Regions from separate parts of the Pseudomonas sp. KH_024_B2 genome, predicted to be linked through region 3. Evidence: predicted binding sites of a transcription regulator. Region 3 holds the regulator's gene; each other region holds the start of a gene.
The links. The regulator sigma-54, encoded in region 3, starts transcription at its own class of promoters, with help from an activator protein. The targets are predictions, from matches to a motif close to ANTGGCATNNANNTTGCTNT.
Positions count from the first base shown of each region.

Region 1 (2,199 bases), 750 kb from region 3:
GGTGTAACCGAGGTTGTGCGGAGCCATCGGGGTGGTCGGGAAGCCTTTACGCTTGCCGAGCACCAGGCAGGCAATCAGACCGGCCACACCGGCGTTGATATGCACCACGGTGCCGCCGGCGAAGTCCAGCACGCCCCAGTCCCACATCAGGCCGCCGTTACCGGACCAGACCATGTGCGCAATCGGCGCGTAGACCAGGGTGAACCAGATGCCCATGAAGATCAGCATGGCGGAGAACTTCATCCGCTCGGCGAAGGCACCGACGATCAGCGCCGGGGTGATGATGGCGAAAGTCATCTGGAAGGTGATGAACACCGCCTCAGGGAACAACGCCGCAGGCCCGGTCAGGCTCGATGGAGTGACACCGGCGAGGAACGCCTTGCCCATGCCGCCAAAGAACGAGTTGAAGTTGACGACGCCCTGCTCCATGCCGGTGGTGTCGAACGCAATGCTGTAGCCATAAATGACCCACAGAACGCTGATCAGACCGGTAATGGCGAAGCACTGCATCATCACGGAAAGAATGTTTTTCGACCGAACCATGCCGCCGTAGAACAGCGCAAGGCCGGGAATGGTCATGAACAGCACCAAGGCTGTCGAGGTCATCATCCAGGCGGTATCGCCGGAGTTGAGGACTGGGGCCGCCACTTCGTCTGCCGCCATAGCCAGGCTGGGCATTACGAGGGACAACAGGGCTCCTAGCCCTGCGATTTTACGCAGAGTCATATTGTTTTCTCCTGGGGCGTTGGGTTTGGCGGCTTAGATTGCGTCGGTATCGGTTTCGCCGGTACGGATGCGAATAGCCTGTTCCAGATTGACCACGAAGATCTTGCCGTCACCAATCTTGCCGGTGTTGGCCGCCTTGGTTATCGCCTCGATAACCCGGTCCAGATCCTTGTCGTCAATGGCGACATCAATCTTCACCTTGGGCAGGAAATCGACCACATACTCCGCGCCGCGATACAGCTCGGTGTGACCCTTCTGCCGACCGAAGCCTTTGACCTCAGTAACGGTAATGCCCTGCACGCCGATCTCGGACAACGACTCGCGTACGTCGTCCAGTTTGAACGGCTTGATGATGGCAGTGACTAGCTTCATGAAAACTCTCTCCCGAATTGGTGGACTTGCCCCAGGAAAAACAAACCCGGCTCAAGTCTAAGCGCAGTGCCTGGCTTTGTAACGCATCGTCGGCCTGACTCAGCCATCCCGACGCCAGCTAACCGCTCCTGACGAAACACTTCCCCCGTTCCGACCGGCGCACTGCATTCGTCACAGCGACTGCATCAGTGCATGGGTTACCAAGGACTAAGCAGAAAGCTTGCCATCTCGTGAAAACCCATTGATTTCAAACCCTTGGTCGCTGTCGCAGGCATCTTTTTACAACTACCGCAACAGATACGCACAACAACGGTGCGCGACTGCCCGCCGACATGCGCGAAAAGCGTGCACTCCTGCCTGCGCCATTGACTATAGACACTGCGTGATACACTGCCGACCATCTGTTTACAGGACACCTTCCATGCTCGCGCCCAAAGACCTCCTCGACGCCCTGAGCGGCCACGCCTCCCGACTGTTCAGCGGCGACACCCCGCTGCCACGCAACGAAATCGAAAGCCAGTTCAAAGCTCTGCTGCAAAGCGGCTTCAGCAAGCTTGATCTGGTGAGCCGAGAAGAATTCGACAGTCAGATGGTCGTACTGGCGCGCACCCGCGCTCGGCTGGAGAGCCTTGAGGCGAAGGTGGCGGAGCTGGAAGCCAGATTGACGCCGCCTGCGGAATAAGGACACCGTCCGCCCACAGGAACCCCGCCCATCCTGTGGGAGCGTGGCTTGCCCGCGAATGACTGCGTAGCAGTCACCTTCTCATTTAGTTTGATACATCCTGTCTGGATTCAATCGCTGTAATCCTCCAGTTTTTACTCTTCGCTCAACTACCCTTCCAAAACCGCAGGACGCGGCTTTCGCACCCTCAAGGAATGATCTATGTCTCTGGCCATCGTCCACAGCCGCGCCCAGATCGGCGTGGACGCACCCGCTGTTACCGTTGAGGTCCATCTGGCCAACGGCTTGCCATCCCTGACGCTGGTGGGCCTGCCGGAAACGGCCGTCAAGGAAAGCAAAGACCGGGTGCGCAGTGCGATTCTCAATTCAGGTCTCGATTTTCCGGCACGTCGCATTACCTTGAATCTCGCTCCGGCCGA
Region 1 is NZ_CM174502.1:5,671,131-5,673,329, forward strand. Features, by position in the region: gene AC3I0A_RS26415 (ammonium transporter) at 1-726, opposite strand, end outside; gene glnK (P-II family nitrogen regulator) at 760-1,098, opposite strand; gene AC3I0A_RS26425 (accessory factor UbiK family protein) at 1,520-1,780, shown strand; gene AC3I0A_RS26430 (YifB family Mg chelatase-like AAA ATPase) at 1,982-2,199, shown strand, end outside.
Region 1: a site for sigma-54 is predicted at 1,307-1,326, ahead of glnK (P-II family nitrogen regulator). Genes of this name have one in related genera too.

Region 2 (2,199 bases), 2.9 Mb from region 3:
CCCCCTCCATAAAAGCGTAGTGCATGGGGGTCTTGCCAGTGATTGCCGAGGCCGTCGGCATAGTCCCCGAGCAGTCGCGGCTGGATGCAGTCCACGGGCGCATCCAGGTACTCGCGGGCGCTCAACAGCTGTGCGGTGCTTTGCCGGTTCTCGGTGCTCTGTTCGATAAAACGACTGGCTTCCAGGATCGCCATGACCAGTGCGCGGGCGGCATTCGGGTACTGCTCGACAAACGCGCGGGTGCAACCCAGCACCTTTTCCGGATGATCGGGCCAGATGGTCTGGCTGGTGGCGATGCTGAACCCCAGGTCCTGCTTCACCGCGCTGGCGCTCCACGGCTCGCCGACACAAAAGCCGTCGATGCGCCCGGCCTGTAGGTGCGCGACCATTTGCGGCGGCGGTACCACCACGCTGTCGACATCCTGCAACGGATGGATGCCCTGGCTGGCGAGCCAGTAATAGAGCCACATGGCGTGGGTACCGGTGGGGAACGTCTGGGCGAAGGTCAGCTTTGCGCGACTTTGGTGCACATGCCGATCCAGTGCTTCAGGACTGGTCACGCCCTGGGCTTGCAGGCCGTGGGACAGGTTGATGCTTTGGCCGTTCTGGTTCAGGCCCATCAGCACCGCCATGTCGCTGGCGGCGACTCCTCCGATGCCCAGGTGCACGGCGTAGATCAAGCCATAAAGGCTGTGGGCGGCATCCAGTTCGCCGCTGACCAGTTTGTCCCGCAGGTTGGCCCAGGATGACTGGCGCTTGAGATTCAGGGTCAGGCCGTAGGGCTGGGCGAAGCCCTGTGTGGCGGCCACCACCACCGAGGCGCAATCGCTCAGGGCCATGAAGCCCAGATTGATCGCGCTCTTTTCCGGAGCATCGCTGCCGTTGACCCAGGCCAAGGGGCCTGCTGGAAATTCATTCATCAGGTATTCACCTTCCACAAAAAAGCGTCGTACCCGGGGCTCTTGCCAAAGCAAAGCCGGATGACGACGCCGTTGTCCTTTCAATAACAACTTGGGACTCATCCCGCCGTTGGCATGAGTGCTGATGGAGTCCATGGTGCAAGGCATATGCCATTCACTGTTGATTTCATCGAGCGCCTCGCTTGCGGCCCCGTTGCCCGGCTATAATCGCCGGCTCATTTCGCCGCCAACCGAGTCAATCCCGCCCATGTACACCCTGGCCCGTCAGCTGTTGTTCAAACTTTCCCCGGAAACCTCCCACGATCTGTCCCTGGACCTGATCGGCGCGGGCGGGCGTTTGGGCCTCAATGGCTTGCTGTGCAAGGCGCCAGCGCGGATGCCGGTGAACGTCATGGGGCTGGATTTTCCCAACCCGGTGGGTCTGGCGGCAGGCCTGGACAAGAATGGCGCGGCCATCGATGGTTTTGCCCAGTTGGGTTTCGGCTTCGTCGAGATCGGCACCATCACCCCGCGTCCACAACCGGGTAACCCGAAACCACGGATTTTCCGCTTGCCGCAGGCCCTGGCGATCATCAACCGCATGGGTTTCAATAACCTCGGCGTCGATCACTTGCTGGCCCGGGTGGCGGCAGCCAAATACAAGGGCATTCTGGGCATCAACATCGGCAAGAACTTCGACACGCCGGTTGAGCGCGCAGTCGATGACTACCTGATCTGCCTGGATAAAGTTTACGCCCATGCCAGCTATGTGACCGTCAACGTCAGCTCGCCGAACACGCCCGGCCTGCGCAGCCTGCAATTCGGCGATTCGCTCAAGCAACTGCTCGAAGCCCTGCGTCAACGCCAGGAAGACCTGGCACAGCGCCACGGTAAACGCGTGCCGCTGGCGATCAAGATCGCTCCGGACATGACCGACGAAGAAACCGTGCAAGTGGCGCAAGCGTTGATCGAGACGGGGATGGACGCGGTGATCGCCACCAACACCACCCTGAGCCGCATCGGTGTCGAAGGCATGGAACATGGTGACGAGGCGGGCGGCTTGTCCGGCGCGCCGGTTCGCGACAAGAGCACCCACACGGTCAAGATACTGGCTGGCGAATTGGCCGGCCGCTTGCCGATCATTGCTGTGGGCGGTATCACCGAAGGCAAGCACGCGGCTGAGAAAATCGCCGCCGGCGCAAGCCTGGTGCAGTTGTATTCGGGCTTTATCTACAAGGGGCCGGCGCTGATTCGCGAATCGGTGGATGCGATTGCGGCGATGCGCTAAAGGCGATGGAGA
Region 2 is NZ_CM174502.1:2,002,794-2,004,992, forward strand. Features, by position in the region: gene AC3I0A_RS09425 (CmpA/NrtA family ABC transporter substrate-binding protein) at 1-920, opposite strand, end outside; gene AC3I0A_RS09430 (quinone-dependent dihydroorotate dehydrogenase) at 1,168-2,187, shown strand.
Region 2: a site for sigma-54 is predicted at 1,056-1,075, ahead of AC3I0A_RS09425 (CmpA/NrtA family ABC transporter substrate-binding protein). Genes of this name have one in related genera too.

Region 3 (2,199 bases):
GGAACCGAGTTTTTCACGGGCGATCAGGGCCTCGAAGACATCCTGCATTTCCAGATCCGGCACTTCGCGGTGGATCAGGTTGGCAATTTGTTCGAGGGCTTTCTTTTTACTGCCGCCCGACACGTTCACGCAGGAACGGCCGGGGGTCAGGATGTTTTCAAGTCGGATCATGGGTTGGGAGTGTTAACGACCTGTTGCGCCCTGGAGGACACTTTGGGTCTTTTCCTTATGCTTTTTGAGTTGGCGATCCAGCTTGTCGGTGAGTGCATCGATCGCCGCGTACATGTCTTCATGTTCGGCGTTGGCGACCACTTCATTGCCGGGGATATGCAAGGTAGCTTCGATTTTCTGCTTCAGCTTCTCGACCGTCATCGTGACTTGCACGTTGGTGATCTTGTCGAAATGCCTTTCCAATCGCTCCAGCTTTTCGCCGATGTAGGCGCGCAGAGGTTCGGTCACTTCCAGTTGGTGTCCACTGATGTTGACTTGCATACAGCTTCTCCTTCGTTGCCAGTGCATAAGGCGGCAGGCTGGGTTGCCTGCCACTAGGCTGTGTCCGAAAACTGCCTGCGAGTTTTCGAACGCACCCTGGAACGCTGTGGCGTGGCCCGTTACATCAACCGCTTGCGTTCGCTCGAAGGCGCAATCCCAAGGGATTCACGGTACTTGGCGACGGTGCGGCGGGCTACCTGAATGCCTTGTGCCTCCAGTAAACCAGCGATCTTGCTGTCACTCAACGGCTTTTTCTGATTTTCCGCTGCGACCAGTTTTTTGATGATCGCGCGGATCGCTGTGGACGAGCATTCACCGCCTTCAGAGGTGCTGACGTGGCTGGAAAAAAAGTATTTCAGTTCGTAGATACCCCGTGGGGTATGCATGAATTTCTGGGTGGTGACCCGGGAAATCGTCGATTCGTGCATGCCCACCGCTTCGGCGATGTCATGCAGCACCAGCGGTTTCATCGCCTCATCGCCGTACTCGAGAAAGCCGCGCTGATGCTCGACGATCTGGGTGGCGACTTTCATCAGGGTTTCGTTGCGGCTTTGCAGGCTCTTGATGAACCAGCGGGCTTCCTGCAACTGGTTGCGCATGAAGGTGTTGTCGGCGCTGGTGTCAGCGCGACGCACGAAACCGGCGTACTGCGGGTTGACCCGCAGGCGCGGCACGGATTCCTGATTCAGCTCCACCAGCCAGCGTTCGTTGTCCTTGCGCACGATCACGTCGGGGACGACATACTCGGCTTCACTGGACTCGATTTGCGAGCCCGGGCGCGGGTTGAGGCTTTGCACCAACTCGATGATCTGCCGCAGCTCGTCTTCCTTGAGTTTCATGCGACGCATCAGCTGGCTGTAGTCGCGGCTGCCGAGCAGGTCGATGAAGTCGCTGACCAGGCGTTTGGCCTCGGTCAGCCAAGGGGTCTTGGCGGGCAATTGACGCAGTTGCAGCAACAGGCACTCGCTCAGATTGCGCGCACCGATACCGGCCGGCTCGAATTGCTGGATGCGATGCAGGACGGCTTCAATCTCGTCCAGTTCGATATCCAGCTCCGGGTCGAAGGCTTCGAGGATTTCCTCGAGCGTCTCGTCCAGGTATCCCTGATTGTTGATGCAATCGATCAGGGTCACGCCAATCAGGCGATCGGTGTCGGACATCGGGGCCAGGTTCAGTTGCCAGAGCAAATGGCTCTGCAGGCTCTCACCGGCCGATGTGCGGGTGGTGAAGTCCCATTCGTCGTCATCGTTGCTCGGCAGGCTGCTGGCGCTGGTCTGGTAAACATCTTCCCAGGCAGTATCGACCGGCAGTTCGTTGGGGATGCGCTCGTTCCAGTCACCTTCCTCGAGGTTATCCACCGTTGGGGCGGTTTCCTGATAGGAGGGTTCCTGAATATCGGTATTGGGTTTCTGCTCGACGTTGTCGGCCATAGGGTCGGCGTTATCGAAGTCGTCGCCTTCTTCCTGGCGTTCGAGCATCGGATTGGACTCCAATGCCTCCTGGATTTCCTGTTGCAGGTCCAGGGTCGACAATTGGAGCAGGCGGATGGCCTGTTGCAGCTGCGGTGTCATCGTCAGCTGCTGGCCCATTCTCAAGACAAGCGATGGTTTCATGGCAGGGGCTTAACACCTTATTCGCCGGCGCGCATGCGCCATCCACTACAGGGCGCCGAAGCGCCAAACATAAGCAAATTATATGCCTGAAGCG
Region 3 is NZ_CM174502.1:4,918,991-4,921,189, reverse strand. Features, by position in the region: gene ptsN (PTS IIA-like nitrogen regulatory protein PtsN) at 1-171, opposite strand, end outside; gene hpf (ribosome hibernation-promoting factor, HPF/YfiA family) at 184-492, opposite strand; gene AC3I0A_RS22860 (RNA polymerase factor sigma-54) at 612-2,105, opposite strand.

Region 4 (2,199 bases), 2.3 Mb from region 3:
AGTTCCGGGTCTTCCTGGAAAAAGCCTGTGGCATTTTGCTCGGTGAGAACAAGCAATATCTGGTGTCGAGCCGTCTCAATAAACTGATGGAACAGCAGGGTATCAAATCCTTGGGTGAGCTGGTTCAGCGCATTCAGACCCAGCCGCGCAGCGGTTTGCGCGAGATGGTGGTGGACGCCATGACCACCAACGAAACCCTCTGGTTTCGTGACACCTACCCGTTTGAAGTCTTGAAGAACAAGGCGCTGCCCGAGTCGATCAAGGCTAGCCCTGGCCAGCGCCTGCGAATCTGGTCGGCGGCGTGCTCGTCGGGGCAGGAACCTTACTCGTTGTCCATGTCGATCGATGAGTTCGAGCGGACCAACATGGGTCAGCTGAAAATGGGGGTGCAGATCGTTGCCACCGATTTGTCCGGCACCATGCTGAACAACTGCAAGACCGGCGAATACGACAGCCTGGCTCTAGGTCGTGGCCTCTCTCCAGAGCGGCTGCAGCGCTACTTCGACCCCAAAGGGGCGGGCCGTTGGGCGATCAAGGCGCCGATCAAGAGTCGGGTGGAGTTTCGTTCGTTCAACCTGCTGGACAGCTATGCGAGCCTCGGCAAGTTCGACATCGTGTTCTGCCGCAACGTGCTGATCTACTTCTCCGCCGAGGTGAAGAAGGACATCCTGCTGCGGATTCACAGCACCTTGAAGCCGGGCGGCTATCTGTTCCTCGGCGCCTCCGAAGCGCTGAACGGTTTGCCGGATCACTACCAGATGGTCCAGTGCAGCCCGGGGATTATTTACCAGGCGAAGTGATTTGGCCGGCTACACCAAAACGGGAGTCCTCAGGGGGCTCCCGTTTTTTTATGTCTGCCAATTTCCCTCGGGACCACACCTATCCAATGTGGGAGCGAGCTTGCTCGCGAATGCGGTATGCCAGTCAAAGCAGATGTCGACTGACACGACGCCTTCGCGAGCAAGCTCGCTCCCACAGGGTCAGGTGTTGTTCTCCCGACTGTGAGCAGCGGCAGAAAAGCGGCAGGCGGCGGAAATCAGTTGCCGCTTTTCTGGCATTGCCGCCTTGCCGATGCCCGCAAAGCCCCGGTTTATGGCCTTTGGTAAATTGGCACGACGCTTGCTATGTTCCTCGTACGAAAAAACCGGTCACCCAAAGGTCACCCGACATGAGCATCAGCTTCGATAAAGCGCTCGGTATCCATGAACAGGCTCTGGGCTTTCGCGCTCAGCGTGCCGAAGTTCTGGCCAACAACATTGCCAACGCCGACACCCCGAACTACAAGGCTCGGGATCTGGACTTCTCTGCCGTGCTTGCCGCGCAGAATGAAAAGACCAAGAGCGGCACTTTCGCGTTGAACATGACCAATAACCGTCATATCGAAGCCGAAGGTCTGGGCAATGGCGACGAGTCGTTGCTGTATCGCACGCCGATGCAACCGTCGATTGACCAAAACACCGTGGACGCCCAGCTTGAACAATCAGCGTACGCGGAAAACGCGGTCAACTTCCAGGCCAGCTTCACGCTGCTCAACAGCAAATTCAAAGGGCTGGTGTCAGCCCTGCGCGGAGAGTAATCCATGTCGCTAGCCAGTGTTTTCAATATTGCCGGTAGCGGCATGAGTGCTCAAACCACTCGCTTGAACACCGTCGCCAGTAACATCGCCAACGCCGAAACGGTCTCTTCGAGCATCGACCAGACCTATCGCGCCCGTCATCCAGTGTTCGCCACCATGTTCCAGGGCGGCCAGAGCGGTGGCAGCGATTCGCTGTTCCAGAACCAGGATGCCGCCGGCCAGGGCGTGCAGGTGCTGGGAGTGGTCGAAGACCAGAGCAACCTCGAAGCGCGTTACGAGCCGAGCCACCCATCTGCTGACGCCAAGGGTTATGTCTACTACCCAAACGTCAACGTGGTTGAGGAAATGGCTGACATGATTTCCGCCAGTCGTTCGTTCCAGACCAACGCAGAAATGATGAATACCGCCAAAACCATGATGCAGAAGGTCCTGACCCTCGGTCAGTGATAAGGGGCGACTCAGATGGCTGTTACCGATTCCACCAGTAGCCTGACTCTCAACCAGATTCTCGCCAACTCCTCCAAGACCGCAACCAGTACCACCACTGATGGTTTGGCGGCTGCGACCAGCAGTACAACCGGTGATAAGGCATTAGGTAAAGACGCTTTCCTGCAATTGCTGGT
Region 4 is NZ_CM174502.1:1,358,155-1,360,353, forward strand. Features, by position in the region: gene cheR (protein-glutamate O-methyltransferase CheR) at 1-800, shown strand, start outside; gene flgB (flagellar basal body rod protein FlgB) at 1,169-1,576, shown strand; gene flgC (flagellar basal body rod protein FlgC) at 1,580-2,023, shown strand; gene flgD (flagellar hook assembly protein FlgD) at 2,039-2,199, shown strand, end outside.
Region 4: a site for sigma-54 is predicted at 1,107-1,126, ahead of flgB (flagellar basal body rod protein FlgB). Genes of this name have one in related genera too.